DNA from 2 places in the Acidovorax carolinensis genome. Region 2 is predicted to be linked to the other one. Evidence: riboswitches for the same ligand, from Rfam matches in the RefSeq annotation. Region 2 holds a riboswitch; the other holds the start of a gene.
The links. A riboswitch is a leader RNA that binds a small molecule or an ion and turns the genes downstream of it on or off. The one in region 2 is predicted to bind glycine.
Positions count from the first base shown of each region.

Region 1: linked by a shared signal. The riboswitch ahead of gcvT (glycine cleavage system aminomethyltransferase GcvT) and the one ahead of CBP34_RS17395 (D-amino acid dehydrogenase) in region 2 are both predicted to bind glycine.

Region 1 covers NZ_CP021361.1:2,251,386-2,258,489, reverse strand. Annotated here, with positions in the region: gene CBP34_RS10480 (VTT domain-containing protein) at 1-295, shown strand, start outside; gene gcvP (aminomethyl-transferring glycine dehydrogenase) at 478-3,366, opposite strand; gene gcvH (glycine cleavage system protein GcvH) at 3,503-3,877, opposite strand; gene gcvT (glycine cleavage system aminomethyltransferase GcvT) at 3,948-5,084, opposite strand; glycine riboswitch at 5,129-5,250, opposite strand; glycine riboswitch at 5,264-5,371, opposite strand; gene CBP34_RS10460 (TRAP transporter large permease) at 5,378-6,655, opposite strand; gene CBP34_RS10455 (TRAP transporter small permease) at 6,652-7,104, opposite strand, start outside.
Region 2 covers NZ_CP021361.1:3,698,547-3,705,650, reverse strand. Annotated here, with positions in the region: gene CBP34_RS17410 (copper chaperone PCu(A)C) at 1-144, shown strand, start outside; gene CBP34_RS17405 (PhaM family polyhydroxyalkanoate granule multifunctional regulatory protein) at 213-1,031, shown strand; partial or broken gene CBP34_RS17400 (FIST signal transduction protein) at 1,088-2,382, shown strand; gene CBP34_RS17395 (D-amino acid dehydrogenase) at 2,444-3,766, opposite strand; glycine riboswitch at 3,861-3,969, opposite strand; gene CBP34_RS17390 (peroxidase-related enzyme) at 4,130-5,242, opposite strand; gene CBP34_RS17385 (NAD(P)-binding domain-containing protein) at 5,239-6,759, opposite strand; gene CBP34_RS17380 (Bug family tripartite tricarboxylate transporter substrate binding protein) at 6,769-7,104, opposite strand, start outside.

The DNA.
Region 1 (7,104 bases), 1.4 Mb from region 2:
GGGTGCGCCCGTGGTCGTGCTGGATGTGCGTGCCGTGGGTGCCGGGCTGGTCTTGAGCGAGGGCATTGCGGGCGCCCGGCGCATCGACATTGCCGCGCTGGAGCGCGATTGCCCCATGGACTGGCCCACCGATGCGCTCGTTGTCACCTACTGTGCCTGCCCTAACGATGCCTCAGCGGTGAAGGCGGCCCAGTCACTGAACAAGCGGGGCCGCAAGGCCCATGTGCTCAACGGCGGCATTGAAGGGTGGGTGCGGGCCGGGCTGCCGCTGGAAGCCGTCCAATCCGTCGACTGACCTGTTGCCACCAGCCAGTCGGCCTTGCTTCGCCGCCGATGTTGGGGCCAAGCTGGGTCTTTTGGGCCCAAAGGTAGAGACTGACAACAAAAAAGCCTCCGCACGGCCAGAAGGCTTTGCGGAGGCTGGGTGGCAGCCGCGTGGGCTGCTTTGAGGGTCTGAGCGGGCCCGGACGGCGGCGATCAGGCGTAGTCGCTCACCGGGATGCAGCTGCAATACAGGTTGCGGTCGCCATAGACGTTGTCCACGCGGCCCACGGGCGACCAATACTTGTTGCTGCGCAGGGCCGCCACCGGGTAGGCGGCTGCCTCGCGGGTGTAGGGGCGGGCCCATTCGCTGCCCAGCAGGCTCTCGGCGGTGTGCGGGGCGTTTTTCAGCGGGTTGTTGTCCTGCGGCCAGGCGCCGGCTTCGATCTGGCGGATTTCCTCGCGGATGGCGATCATCGCGTCGATGAAGCGGTCGATCTCGAACAGCGTTTCGCTCTCGGTGGGCTCCACCATCAGCGTGTTGGGCACGGGGAAGCTCAGCGTGGGGGCGTGGAAGCCGTAGTCGATCAGGCGCTTGGCCACGTCCTCGGCCATCACGCCGCTGGTGTCCTTCAGGCCGCGCAGGTCCAGGATGCATTCGTGCGCCACATGGCCGTTGGCGCTGGCGTACAGCGTGGGGTAGTGGTCCTTGAGGCGCGCGCTGATGTAGTTGGCCGAGAGGATGGCGGTTTCGGTGGCCGCTTGCAGGCCCTCGGCACCCATCATGCGGCAATACATCCAGCTGATGGGCAGCACGGCGGCATTGCCCAGGGGCGCAGCCGACACGGCACCCACGCCACCGGCCACGCCGGCCGTGGCATGGCCGGGCAGGTAGGGCACCAGATCGGCCACCACGCATACAGGGCCCACGCCGGGGCCGCCACCGCCGTGGGGGATGCAGAAGGTCTTGTGCAGGTTTAGGTGGCTCACGTCGCCGCCGAACTCGCCGGGCGCCGCCACGCCCACCAGGGCGTTCATGTTGGCGCCGTCCACATAGACGCGGCCGCCGTGCTGGTGCACCAGCGCGCACAGCTCTTTCACGCTGGTCTCGAACACGCCGTGCGTGCTGGGGTAGGTGATCATCACCGCGGCCAGGTTGGCGCTGTGCTGCTCGCACTTGGCCTGGAGGTCGGCCATGTCCACGTTGCCGTTTTCATCGCACTTGGTAACCACCACCTGCATGCCCACCATTTGCGCGCTGGCCGGGTTGGTGCCGTGCGCGCTGCTGGGGATCAGGCAGATGTTGCGGTGCGCATGGCCCTGGGCCTCGTGGTAGGCCTTGATGGCCAGCAGGCCCGCGTATTCGCCCTGGCTGCCGGCGTTGGGCTGCAGGCTGATGCCGGCGTAGCCCGTGGCCTGGCACAGCCAGGCGCGCAGTTGCTCATCGAGCAGGCGGTAGCCTTCGAGCTGGTCGGCGGGTGCGAACGGGTGCACGTTGGCAAACTCGGGCCAGGTGATGGGAATCATCTCGCTCGTGGCGTTGAGCTTCATGGTGCAAGAGCCCAGCGGAATCATGCTGCGGTCGAGCGCCAGGTCCTTGTCGGACAGCTGGCGGATGTAGCGCAGCATGCCGGTTTCACTGTGGTGGGTGTTGAACACCGGGTGCGTGAGGTAGCTGCTGGTGCGGCGCAGTTCGGTGGGGATCAACGGTTCCACGCCCTTCTCAAAGGCGTCAAACGTGGGCAGGGCCTGGCCGTCCTTGGCGAAGATCTTCCACAGCAGCTCGATGTCGGCGCGGGTGGTGGTCTCGTCCAGCGAGATGCACAGGTAATTTTCGAAGTAAATCCGCAGGTTTGCGCCCATGGATACAGCGCGAGCAGCTATTGATTTCGTAGCGCCATCGGTTTTGATCGACAGGGTGTCAAAACAGGCCTGCGGGCGCACGGGCGCTCCCAGTTGTTCCAGCCCCTTGGCCAGGATGGCGGTGTAGCTGGCCACGCGCTGGGCAATGCGCTTGAGGCCCTGGGGGCCGTGGTACACGGCGTACATGCTGGCAATCACGGCCGGCAGCACCTGCGCAGTGCAGATGTTGGACGTGGCCTTTTCGCGGCGGATGTGCTGCTCGCGCGTCTGCAATGCCAGGCGGTAGGCGGGCTTGCCATGCACGTCCACGCTCACGCCCACCAGGCGGCCGGGCAGCGAGCGCTTGAACTCGTCGCGGCAGGCCATGTAGGCGGCGTGCGGGCCGCCCGCGCCCATGGGCATGCCCAGGCGCTGGGTGGTACCCACCACAATGTCGGCGCCCCATTCGCCGGGCGGGGTGATCAGCGTGAGGGCCAGCAGGTCGGCGGCGGCGATGAAGGCGGCGTGCTTTGCATGAACTTTTGCAACGTCTGCAGCTAAGTCGTCGATGCGGCCACTGGTGGCGGGGTATTGGGCCAGCACGGCGAAATAGTCGCCGTTCAGCGCGGCATCCCACTCGGCGGCAGAGTTGGCCAACACTACATCGATGCCCAGGGGCTTGGCACGGGTCTGGATCACTTCGATGGTTTGCGGGTGGGCGTCTCCGGCCACCACAAACACATTGCTTTTGCTCTTGACCGAGCGCTTGGCCAGCGTCATGGCCTCGGCGGCAGCGGTGGCTTCGTCCAGCATGGACGCATTGGCGATCGGCATGGCCGTGAGGTCGCACACCATGGTCTGGAAGTTGACCAGCGCCTCCATGCGGCCTTGCGAAATCTCGGCCTGGTAGGGCGTGTAGGCCGTGTACCAGGCGGGGTTTTCCAGGATGTTGCGCAGGATGACGCCGGGGATGTGGGTGCCGTAGTAGCCCTGTCCGATGAAGCTCTTGAGCAGCTTGTTCTGCGATGCCATCGCCTTGAGCTCGGCCAGCGCCGCGCTTTCCGTGACCGGCAGCGGCAGGTCCATGGCGCGGCTGCGCGCGATGGAGCGCGGCACGATGGAGTCGATGAGGGCGCGGCGCGAGGCCTCGCCAATCACCGACAGCATGTGCGCTTCGTCGGCTGCGTCGATGCCGATGTGGCGGGGCAGGAATTCGGTGGCGTTTTCAAGCTCGCCGAGCGGCAAGGCAGATGGCATCAACATAGGGCAGGTTCTCTAACGGGAGGGTAGGGCGCCATGCGGATTTGGATTCAATCGGATAACCAGGCGGGAAGCCGCAGACAGTGCTGTAGCACGGCAAGGCGACCCACGACGTTAGCGGGTTGAAGGCAAATTCGCGTCAGGCGTTCTTGGCGAAATCGGCGTAGGTGGCTTCGTCCAGCAGCGCATCGAGCTGGCTCGCGTCGCTGAGCTTGACCTTGAAGAACCAGCCGGTGTTGAGCGGGTCGGAGTTGGCCAGCGAGGGGTCGGCGCGCAGGGCCTCGTTGACTTCGACCACTTCGCCGGAGACCGGCATGTACACGTCGGCGGCGGCCTTGACCGACTCGACCACGCCGGCCACGTCGCCCTGGGCAAACGTGGTGCCCACGGCGGGCAGGTCCACAAACACCACGTCACCCAGCGCGTCCTGGGCGTGCACGGTGATGCCGACCACGGCCGCATTGGCGTCGGCGGCGTTGATCCATTCGTGGTCTTTGGAAAATTTGATCGTCATGGGAAAGCTCCTGGAAAAAAAGGAAGGAATCCGGAATGTAGCCGGGCCCTGCGGCGGCGGCGTGGGGTAATTAGCCGCGGTAGTAGTTCGTGGGCACAAAGGGCATGGCGCTCACTTCCATGGGCACGGCCTTGCCGCGCACGATGGCGTTGACGCGCGTGCCCAGGGCGGCATGGGCGGGCAGCACATAGCCCATGGCCACGGGTTTGTCGATGGTGGGGCCCAGCAGGCCGCTGGTGACCTCGCCGATCTTCTGGCCATCCAGGCTTTGCAGCTCGGTGTGCTCGCGCACGGGCACGCGCTCCAGCGCGATCAGGCCCACGCGCTTGCGCGTCAGGCTGGCCGGGTTGTCGAGCTGCGCCAGCACCTTGTCGGCGCCCGGGAAACCGCCTGCGCGGGCGCCACCGGTGCGGCGCACCTTTTGCATGGCCCAGCCAATGGCCGCTTCCACAGGGGAGGTGGTGGTGTCGATGTCGTTGCCATACAGGCACAGGCCGGCTTCCAGGCGCAGCGAGTTGCGCGCGCCCAGGCCGATGGGCTTGACTTCGGGCTGGGCCAGCAGCGCACGCGCCAGCGTGTCGGCCTGCGCGGCGGGCACGGAGATTTCAAAGCCATCCTCGCCGGTGTAGCCGCTGCGCGTCACAAAGCAGTCGCAGCCCGCGATGGCGTAGTTGCCGCCGGTCATGAACACCAGCTTTTCAACGCCCGGCGCCAGGCGCGACAGGGCGGTGACGGCCTGGGGGCCCTGCAGCGCCAGCAGGGCATGGTCGGGCATGGGGAGGACTTCGCAACGCTGGCCGATGCGGGCCTGGATGTGCGCGATGTCGCCCACCTTGCAGGCGCCGTTGACGATCACGAAGATTTCGTTTTGCGCAACACGAAAGAACATCAGGTCGTCGATGATGCCGCCCGCGTCGTTGAGCAGCAGGCCGTAGCGCTGCTTGCCCACGGGCAGGTCGATCACGTCCACGGGCATCAGGCTCTCGAACGCGGCAGCGGCATCGGGGCCGACCAGTTTGAGCTGGCCCATGTGGGACACATCGAACAGGCCGGCGGCCTGGCGCGTGTGCTGGTGCTCGGCCATCAGGCCCGCGGGGTACTGCACGGGCATGGAGTAGCCGGCAAACGGCACCATGCGGGCGCCCAGCTCGATGTGCAGGGCGTTCAGGGGCGTATTGAGCAGGGGGGCGGCGGCAGGTGCGGACATGAAAGCTCCAGGGCAAATGGGGGTCGCGGCACATGTGCCACGGGATTTGCCCTGCTGTCCGCTTTACCTGAGAGATTCACCGCAACACCCTGGCTGGCTGCGCGGTTTGCTCCTTCGGTGGATGGCCTTCGCATGGTGCGGGCCATCTCTCTCCAGCAAGGGAACGCCCGCATCACTGCGGGCGGTTGCCAGTCCTTTTGCCTGAGCGTTCGGGTGTTCCTGCGCCTTCGGCGGTGCCGCGCATCCTCTCTTGCAAGGGACGGGGCACTCTCTCCTGACGGGCACGATTGTACTTACTTCGCGTACACCAGATCGCGCAGCGCCAGCGAAATCCATGGCACATAGGTGATGACCATCAGGCACACCAGGATCACCCCCACGAACGGCAGCAGGTGCTTGATGATGCGGTCCAGCGATATGCGCGCCACCGTGCAGGCGGCAAACAGGTTCACGCCAAAGGGCGGCGTGATCATGCCCAGTGCGAGGTTCACCACCATGATCAGGCCGAAGTGCACCGGGTCCACGCCGAAGTGCATTGCCACGGGCGCCAGGATGGGCGCCAGCACGATGATGGCCGCGCTGGTCTCGATGAACATGCCGATGATGAACAGCGCCGCGTTCACACCCAGCAGGAACAGGGTGGGGGATTGCAACACCGCCTCCAGCCAGCGGCCAATGGCATCCGGCACGCCGGCGCGCGTGATGAGGAAGGCAAACAACCCGGCGTTGGCGATGATGAACATGATTACCGCCGACGAGATGGCCGACTTGCGCAGGATGGCGAACAGGTCCTTGACCTTGATTTCGCGGTAGATCACCACGCCCACCACCAGCGCGTAGAACACGGCCACGGCCGAGGCCTCGGTGGGGGTGAAGATGCCGCCGTAGATGCCGCCCAGAATGATCACAGGCATGAACAATGCCCAGCCGGCCTGCAGCGTGGCGCGGCCAAAGGGCATGCGGCCATCGCCATCGTTCTTGCCCCAGCCCTTGTATTTGCAGTAGGCCCAGACAAACAGCATCAGCGCGCCACTGATCAAGAGGCCCGGGCCAAAGCCGGCGATGAACAGCTCACCAATCGACACCTCGGCGCTCACGCCGTACAGGATCATGGGAATGGAGGGCGGAATGATCACGCCCAACTCGGCACTGGTGGCCTGCAGCGCCGCGGCATAGCTGGTGGGGTAGCCATGTTTGATGAGCGCAGGGATCAAAATGGCGCCAATGGCAAAAGTGGTGGCCACCGACGAGCCCGACACCGCCGCAAAGATCATGCAGGTGAGCACGCAGGTCATGGGCAGGCCGCCCTGCACGCCGCCGACGATGCTCTTGGCAAACTCGACCAGCCGGCGCGAGATGCCGCCGGTTTCCATCAGGTTGCCCGCCAAGATGAAAAACGGAATGGCGGCCAGTGGAAACTTGTTGATCGAGGCGAACATCTCTTTCACCGCGATCAGCATGTTGGCGTTGGCCACCTGGATGCCCAGGATGGAGGCCAGCCCGATCGACACGGCCACGGAGACGGTGAGTGCAAAGCACAGCACCATGGTGGAGATCATTACTGGCGTCATTGCGCGGTCTCCAGTTCCATGCGCTGGGGATCGATCAGGTTGCCGATGATTCCCACCACGCAGAACAATCCGCCCACGGGCATGGCGAGATACGCCCAGAACATCGACACCGACTCCAGCCCGGCCATGCTCTGCACGCCGCCGCGCTGCGCGTAGTCCCAGCCCCACCAGATGATCACGCCGATCAATGCCAGCGCGGCCAGGCATACCACCCAGTCGAGCACGCGGCGAACGCGCGGCGGGCTCCAGCGGTAGAGCACGTCCACGCTCACCATCGCCCCCTGGCGAAACGCGGCTGGAATGGCCAGAAACACCATCCAGATCAGGCTGAAGCGGATCAGCACCTCGGTCCACTCGGCGGGCTGCTCGAACACGAAGCGCATCAGGATCTGGAACATACCCAGCGCTGAGGCCAGGGCCAGCATGGCGCAGGCGCCGAGCATGGCCAA
Region 2 (7,104 bases):
TCTAGCGTGCCCCTGACCCTGGTGTTCCAGGACGCCAAGGGCGCCGAAACGCAGCTGCCGCTGCAACTGCCGGTGAGCACGCAGGCGCCCGGCGCAGCGGCCGCAGACATGGGCCACGGCGCCGCGCACGGGCAAAAACACTGAGCGCCGGGGGCTTCCCGGGACGCAAGACATTGGAGTAAGCTGCGTGATCCACCTTTTGCGGAGCGGCCATGAGCGACACATCCAACTTCGGTTTCGGCAAATTCGTCCCCGGCTTTGACTTTCTGCAAAGCCTGGCCAAAGGGGCCTCCAGCAGCATTCCCCAGTTGCCGAGCCTGTCGAACTGGGTGGCGCCCACCCTCAGTGTCGAAGAGCTGGAAAAGCGCATCGACGAACTCAAGGCCGTGCAGTTCTGGCTGGAGCAGAACTCGCGCGCCCTGACCGCCACCGTTCAGGCGCTGGAGGTGCAGAAGATGACGCTGGCCACGCTCAAGGGCATGAACTTCAGCATGGGTGACGTGGCCAACGCTTTCAAGCTCAAGGCGGCCGACACCGTCAAGAGCAGCCTGGACAAGGCGGCTGAAAGCTTTGCCGGCCGGTCTGCGGCAACCGCACCAGCCACCCCCGCGCCGGCTGCCGCTGCGCCGCAACCCGCAGAACCGGCCAAGCCCGCGGCGGCCGACGGCGACCAGGCCCCCAAGGCGCCCGAAGCCAGCGTGGTGGACCCCATGCAATGGTGGGGCGCGCTGACCAGCCAGTTCCAGCAGATCGCGGCCAACGCGCTGAAAGACGCCGCCAAGCAGACCGCTGCCATCGACACCACCAAGACCATGGCCACCGAGGCCATCAAGACGGCTACCGACATGGCCAGCCAGTTTGCCGCCAAGGGCATGCAGGCGGTGCAGGGAGCTCAGCGCACCGCCGCCGGCGCGGCCAAGACAGCCGCTGCCAAAAAGCCTGCCGCCAAGAAGGCGTCCACCAAATCTGCGGCCAAGCCTGCCGCCAAGAAAGCCACGGTCCGCCGCGCACCGCGCAAGCCAGCAGGCTGAGGGTCTGGCCTGGCGGTGCTGCAACCTGCGTCCGCCACAGCCTGTGAGATCACACCATGAAACTATTTCCCACCGGCCATGCCACCCACCCCCAATGGCGCATGGCCGCCGCTCTGGTACTGGCGCAGTTGCGCGCCCAGATGGCGCTGCCCGAGTACGCGTCCGCTCCCACGCTGGGCCTGCTCTACATCACCGACCACTACGCGGGCGAGGCGCAGGCGCTGTTCGACTACCTGAGCGGCGAGCTGCCCGAAGTGACCGACTGGAGCGGCACCGTGGGCGTGGGCGTATCGGCCAACAACGCCGAGTATTTTGACGAGCCCGCGCTGTCGCTGATGCTGCTGGACATCCCGGCCGACCAGTACCGCGTGTTCTCGGGCGTGGCACCGTTGCCGCGCAACCCGGCCAGTGGGTTCGAGGCCTACACCGCACTCGTGCACGCCGATGGCCACACCGCCGAACTGGCGGAGCTACTGGAGGAAATGGCCGCGCGCACCACCACGGGTTACCTGTTTGGCGGGCTCAGCGCCAGCCGCGGTGCCAGCGTGCAGTTTGCCGTGGGCGGCAATGGCAACATCGCGGGTCACGGGGCGGCGGGTGGTGTGTTTGACGGTGGCCTGTCGGGCGTGGCATTTGGGCCCGGCGTGGCGCTGCTGTCACGGGTCACGCAGGGATGCCAGCCGGTGGGACGCCTGCACACCGTCACCGCCGCGCACGAGAACGTGGTGCTGCAGCTCGATGGCGAACCCGCGCTCGACGTGCTGTTGTCCACGCTCGATGTATCGCTGGACGGCGATGCGCAGGCGGCGCTGCGCAAGGTGCGGGCCACGCTGGCGGGCCTGGTGGATGCCGGCGAACAGCCCCAGGGGGCGCAGCGCACCGGCCACTTTGGTACCGACACGCGTGTCCGCCATATCGTGGGTCTCGATGGCGCGCGCCGGGGTGTGGCGCTGGCCGACCATGTCGAGCCAGGCATGCACCTGGCGTTTTGCCAGCGCAACGTGGCTGCAGCCCGCGCCGACCTGATGCGCATCTGCGCCGAAATCCGCGAAGAACTGTCGCCCGAAGCGCTGGAGCCGGCACCGCTGGCCAGCGCAGCGCAGGGGGATCGGCGCCCGGCGCCTGGTAGCGTGGGGCTGCCGGCGGCAGCACACCGGCCCGGCCCATCCGGGGCGCCATCTACGTGAGCTGCTCCGGCCGTGGCGGCCCGCACTTTGGCGGGCCGAGTGCCGAGCTGCAAATCGTGCGGCATGCGCTGGGTGATGTGCCTTTGGTGGGATTTTTCGCGGGCGGCGAAATCGCGCACCACCACCTGTACGGCTATACCGGCGTGCTGACGGTGTTCATCTGAACGCAGGCGGCCGCGCGGCGTGGGGCGGGCCGCGCGGCGGCGCCCGCCTGGGCCCTGCTGTTCAGGCCTTGTGCGTGCTGGCGACGGGCAGCAATCCGGATGGCGTGTGGCGCGGCATGCCGGTGAACGCAAAGTCCAGCTCGGGCGCCAGGCCGCTCACGATGCGCGCAATCGATTTACCCGAGCCGCAGGCGTGTGTCCAGCCCAGCGTGCCGTGGCCGGTGTTGAGGAACAGGTTGCCCACTTTGGTTTTGCCGATCAGCGGCACGTTGCTGGGCGTGGCCGGGCGCAGGCCGGTCCAGAACTGGGCCTGGCTCGCGTCGCCCGCGCCGGGGAAGAGCTGCTCCACGCGGCGCACGATGGCGTCGCAGCGCACCTGGTTGAGGTTGCGGTCGTAGCCGTTGAGTTCGGCCGTACCGGCGATGCGCAAACGGTCCCCGCCACGCTCGCTGGTGTAGCGCGAGAACACGAGCTTGAACTCGTCGTCCGTCAGGCTCACCTGGTGCGCCATGCGGGCGTCCTTGACCGGCATGGTCACCGAATAGCCCTTGGCCGGATAGATGGGCAGGCGAATGCCCAGCGGCTGCGCCAGCAGCGGGCTGAACGAGCCCATGGCCAGCACGAAGGCATCGCCACGCACGCGCTCGAAGCGGCCCTCGGCGTTGGTCACCTCTACATGGTCGATGGCATCACCCACCTCGCGCAGCGCCGTGATGTGGTGCCCCATGCGGAACTGTACGCCGGCTGCCTCGCAGAGCTTGGCCAGCTCGCGGGTGAACTGGTTGGCATCACCCGATTCGTCTTCGGCCGTAAAGGTAGCGCCGGCCAGCTGCGGGCGGATGTGGGCGAGGGCGGGCTCGATGCGCACGGCTTCGTCGGCGCTGATCACCTGGCGCTCGCAGCCCAGCGCGCGCATCTGCTCCGCGGGGGTCAGGGCGCCGTCGAACTCCTTGGCGTTGGTATAGAAGTGCAGGATGCCCTGCGTGCGCTGGTCGTATGCAATGCCGGTGGCCGCGCGCAGCTGCTGCAACGTGTCGCGGCTGTAGGTGCCCAGGCGCACGATCTGCTCGATGTTGTGGCGCGTGCGCGCCGGGGTGCAGTTGCGCAGGAACGACAGACCCCACAGCCACTGGCGCATGTCGGCGCGGATGCGAAACAGCAGTGGCGCATCTTCCTGGCCCAGCCACTGCAGCACCTTCAGCGGCGCGCTGGGGTTGGCCCAGGGCTCGGCGTGGCTCACCGAAATCTGCCCGCCGTTGGCAAAGCTGGTTTCGGCGCCGGGCGCGCCCTGGCGGTCGATGACGGTGACCTCATGGCCAAGCTGTTGCAGGAAATAAGCCGAAGTCACGCCGAGCAAGCCGGCGCCCAAAACGATCACGCGCATGATTTCTAAAGCCTTTCTGGGCTCTGGCGCTTAATGAACGTGCGTTGATAGCTATTTTTTAAATAGCAATCGAATGGCGCGCGTCCGCCAAGCTGCCGCTCCCCCTGTCCTTGGTACCTGAGAGATTCACCGCGCCGCCCAACTGGCGCGCGGTTTGCTCCTTCGGTGCGCCACGGTGGTGGCGGCTCTCCAGACGGCTTTGATGAATGGTGCAGTACGGGACCTGAGCGTGTATGGGAGTTTGCGCCTTCGGTGCAGCGGCGCCCTTGCGGGCCGCCGTGCTCTCCTGCGGGAGTCATTCTCGCGCCGCTGCCGCGCCCGCGGTGCGCTTATGGATGGTGATCCCTGCTAATGGAACCCGGGTTACGGATGCACGGCTTCGCCGAGGTTCAGCATCAGCCGGTTGGCCCAGGCAAAAAGCGCCGCCGCGTGCACGGTGTCGAGGATCTCCAGGTCGGACAGGCCGGCTGCACGCAGCGGCGCCAGATCCGCTGCTCCCACGGCGCCGGGCGCGCGCGTGAGGACGGCGCTGGCGTGCGCAATGGCGCGCTCGCGCGCGTTGGTGCCGGCGGTGTCGGGGTCGGTGAAGATCTGCGCAATCACATCGTTGCGCTTGGCCAGTTGCTCAAAGCGCTGGGCGTGGACGGACGCGCAGTACACACAGCCGTTGATGCGCGAGACCACGGTGGTGGCGATCTCGCGCTCGGCCCGCGGCAGGCCGCCGGGCGCGTACATGATGGCGTTGAAGGCCTCGGAGCGCTCGGCCAGTACGCGCGGCTGGTGCGCCAGCAGCAGGTAGAAGTCCGAACTGCGGGCCTTGGGGTGGCTGGCGTCCAGCACGGCGTTTTGTTCGGGCGTGGCGGTGGCCGGGTCCAGCACGGGCAACCAGGCGCTCCAGCCCAGGGTTTCGCTGGTGTAGCCGTTCAGGCGCAGCGGCTCGCCGGGGGCGGGCAGGTTGGCCGGGTGAACGAAGGGTGCCTCGGGCGCTGCAGGCGAGGCCGCTTGCGCGGGTGCGCCGCCTGCTGCGCCCAGCGCCGCCAGCGCACCCACACCGGCCAGCACGCGGGCCTGGTAGGCCGCAAAGCCGATCAGCTGCGCCAGCAGCACCACATCGCCCGTGGGCAGGCCCGCCTGCTGCAGCGCCTGCAAGGCCTGGCGGTCGGCCGCTGCGGGGTTGGTGGCCAGAAGCTGCGTGAAGTGCGCGATGGCTTGCCAGCGCGCAGTCTCGGCGGGTGCCGCAGGGTGCTGCGCGCGGGCGGCGTAGTGCGCTGCCAGCGCGGGCAGGCCGCTGACCCGCGCCACGGCCTGCGCCACGCCCACGCGCTCGGCCAGAGTCAGGCCGGTGTCCGGCAATGCGGGCGTCAGCAGCAGGTCTTCGCAAATCTGTGTGGCGGTGATGGCCTTGGCGCGCTGCACACGCGCGGCCTGCACATGCGCCGTTGCCGGGATGAGGGTGGCGATGGTGTCGGTGGTCATGTGTTTTCTTGTGGGTGGGTTGCAGCACCCGGGGTGGTGGTGTGGGGCCCGGTGCCTGGCAGCACGCGGCTGGGCGTGTGGGCGGGCGTCCATTCCTCGCCCGTCAGTTCGGGCTCGGCGTAGGCCTGCAGGGTGGCAAAGTGGTGTTCCACATCGTCGCGGTAGAACAGGCTGGCCAGACCGGTGGCCAGACGGCGCGCGCCATCGCTGATGGCCGGGATGTCGCCCGACACCGTGCCGTGCGACAGCGCTGCCGGGTAGCAAAAGCAGTGGATGCGCTCCAGCCCCGGGCAGGCGCCGGGCGCGGTGGGCTGGAACTCGAACACCGGCCCCAGGTCGGGCGAGTCGCTCAGCTCGCGGTCTTCATCGCCCAGTGGCGGCTGGTAGCGCTGGCCCCAGGTGCGCACCTGGCCCGCAAAGGCGGCGAATTCGGGCTTGCGCGCCCAGTTGATCTCAAAGCCCGTGGCCAGAATGAGGAAGTCGAACGCGAAAACGCCTTGCGTGGTGGCCACCTGCAGGCCCGCGCCCTGTGCGCGCACCGACTGCACGGCGCAGTCGAAGTGAAAGAACGCGTTGGGGTGGCGCGACACGCGCAGCGTGCTGCCTTGCGGCGGCGGCACCTGCTGCGCATTGATGTAGTGGCGGATGCGCCATTTCCAGGCATCGGGCAGGTCGGCATGGCCCTGGGTGAGGCCGGGCACGCCCGAGCCCTTGGACTTGTTGATGCGTGGCATTTCGCTGCGCCGCGCGATCAGGTCCACGCTGGCGGCGCCGCACTCCAGCGCCGTGCCCGCGCTGTCCATGGCCGACGAGCCCACGCCGATCACACCCACGCGCAGGCCGCGCAGGCGCTCGTAGTCCAGCATGTCGGACGAATGCGCCCAGCGGCTGCGCTCCACGCCCTGCATGAAGGCCGGAATCTGCGGGCCGCCCAGACCGTCGCGGCCCGTGGCCAGCACCACGCGGCGGGCCAACCAGGTGGTGCCGGGCGCGCCGGAAACCGATACATCCACCTCGACCTGGCCATCGCCGCGCGGGCGCACGGCCGTCACGGCATGGCCGTTGCGCACATCGGCCTGCGTGACGCGGCGGTACCAGCGCAGGTAGTCCATCCACTGCAGGCGCGGAATCTTGTCCAGTGCCTCCCAGGCCGCATCGCCCCATTGCGCCTCGAACCAGGCACGGAAGGTGAGCGAGGGCAGGCCCAGGGCAGGGCCGGTCAGCTCCTTGGGTGAGCGCAGGGTTTCCATGCGCGCGGTGGTGGCCCAGGGGCCTTCCAGGTCGCGCGCTGCGCGGTCGAGCAGCACGGCGGCAATGCCCTGCTGCGCCAGCGCCATGCTGGCTGCCAGGCCTGCCTGCCCGGCGCCGATGATGAGCACATCGTGCACCGGCTGGCCCGCGTGGCTGCGCGGCGCAACCCAGGCGCGGGCGCGCCAGTTGAGCGTGAGCAGGTCGTGCTCCAGGCGCTGCTCCAGCGCGGCCAGACCGGTGGGTGTGTGCGATTGGGTGGTGGACATGGTGCCGCGTCAGTCGATGCTGATTTTGGCGTCCTTCACCACCTGGGTCCACTTGGCGCGGTCGGTGTGCACCGTCTTGCGAAACTGCTCGGGCGTTTCCAGGCGCACGGTGTTGCCATTGGATTCGAAGCGCGTGCGCACCTCGGGCAGTTCCAGCACTTCGCGCAGGGCGGTGTTGAGCTTTTTCACAATGGCTGCATCCGTGCCCTTGGGCGCAAAGATGCCGAACCAGATCGAGCTGTCAAAACCCTTGGTGCCCGGCAGGCCGCTGGAGGCGATGGTGGGCACCTCCTTGACCGCGTTCACCGGCTTGGCGGTGGTGACGCCGAGCAGCCGCACCTTGTC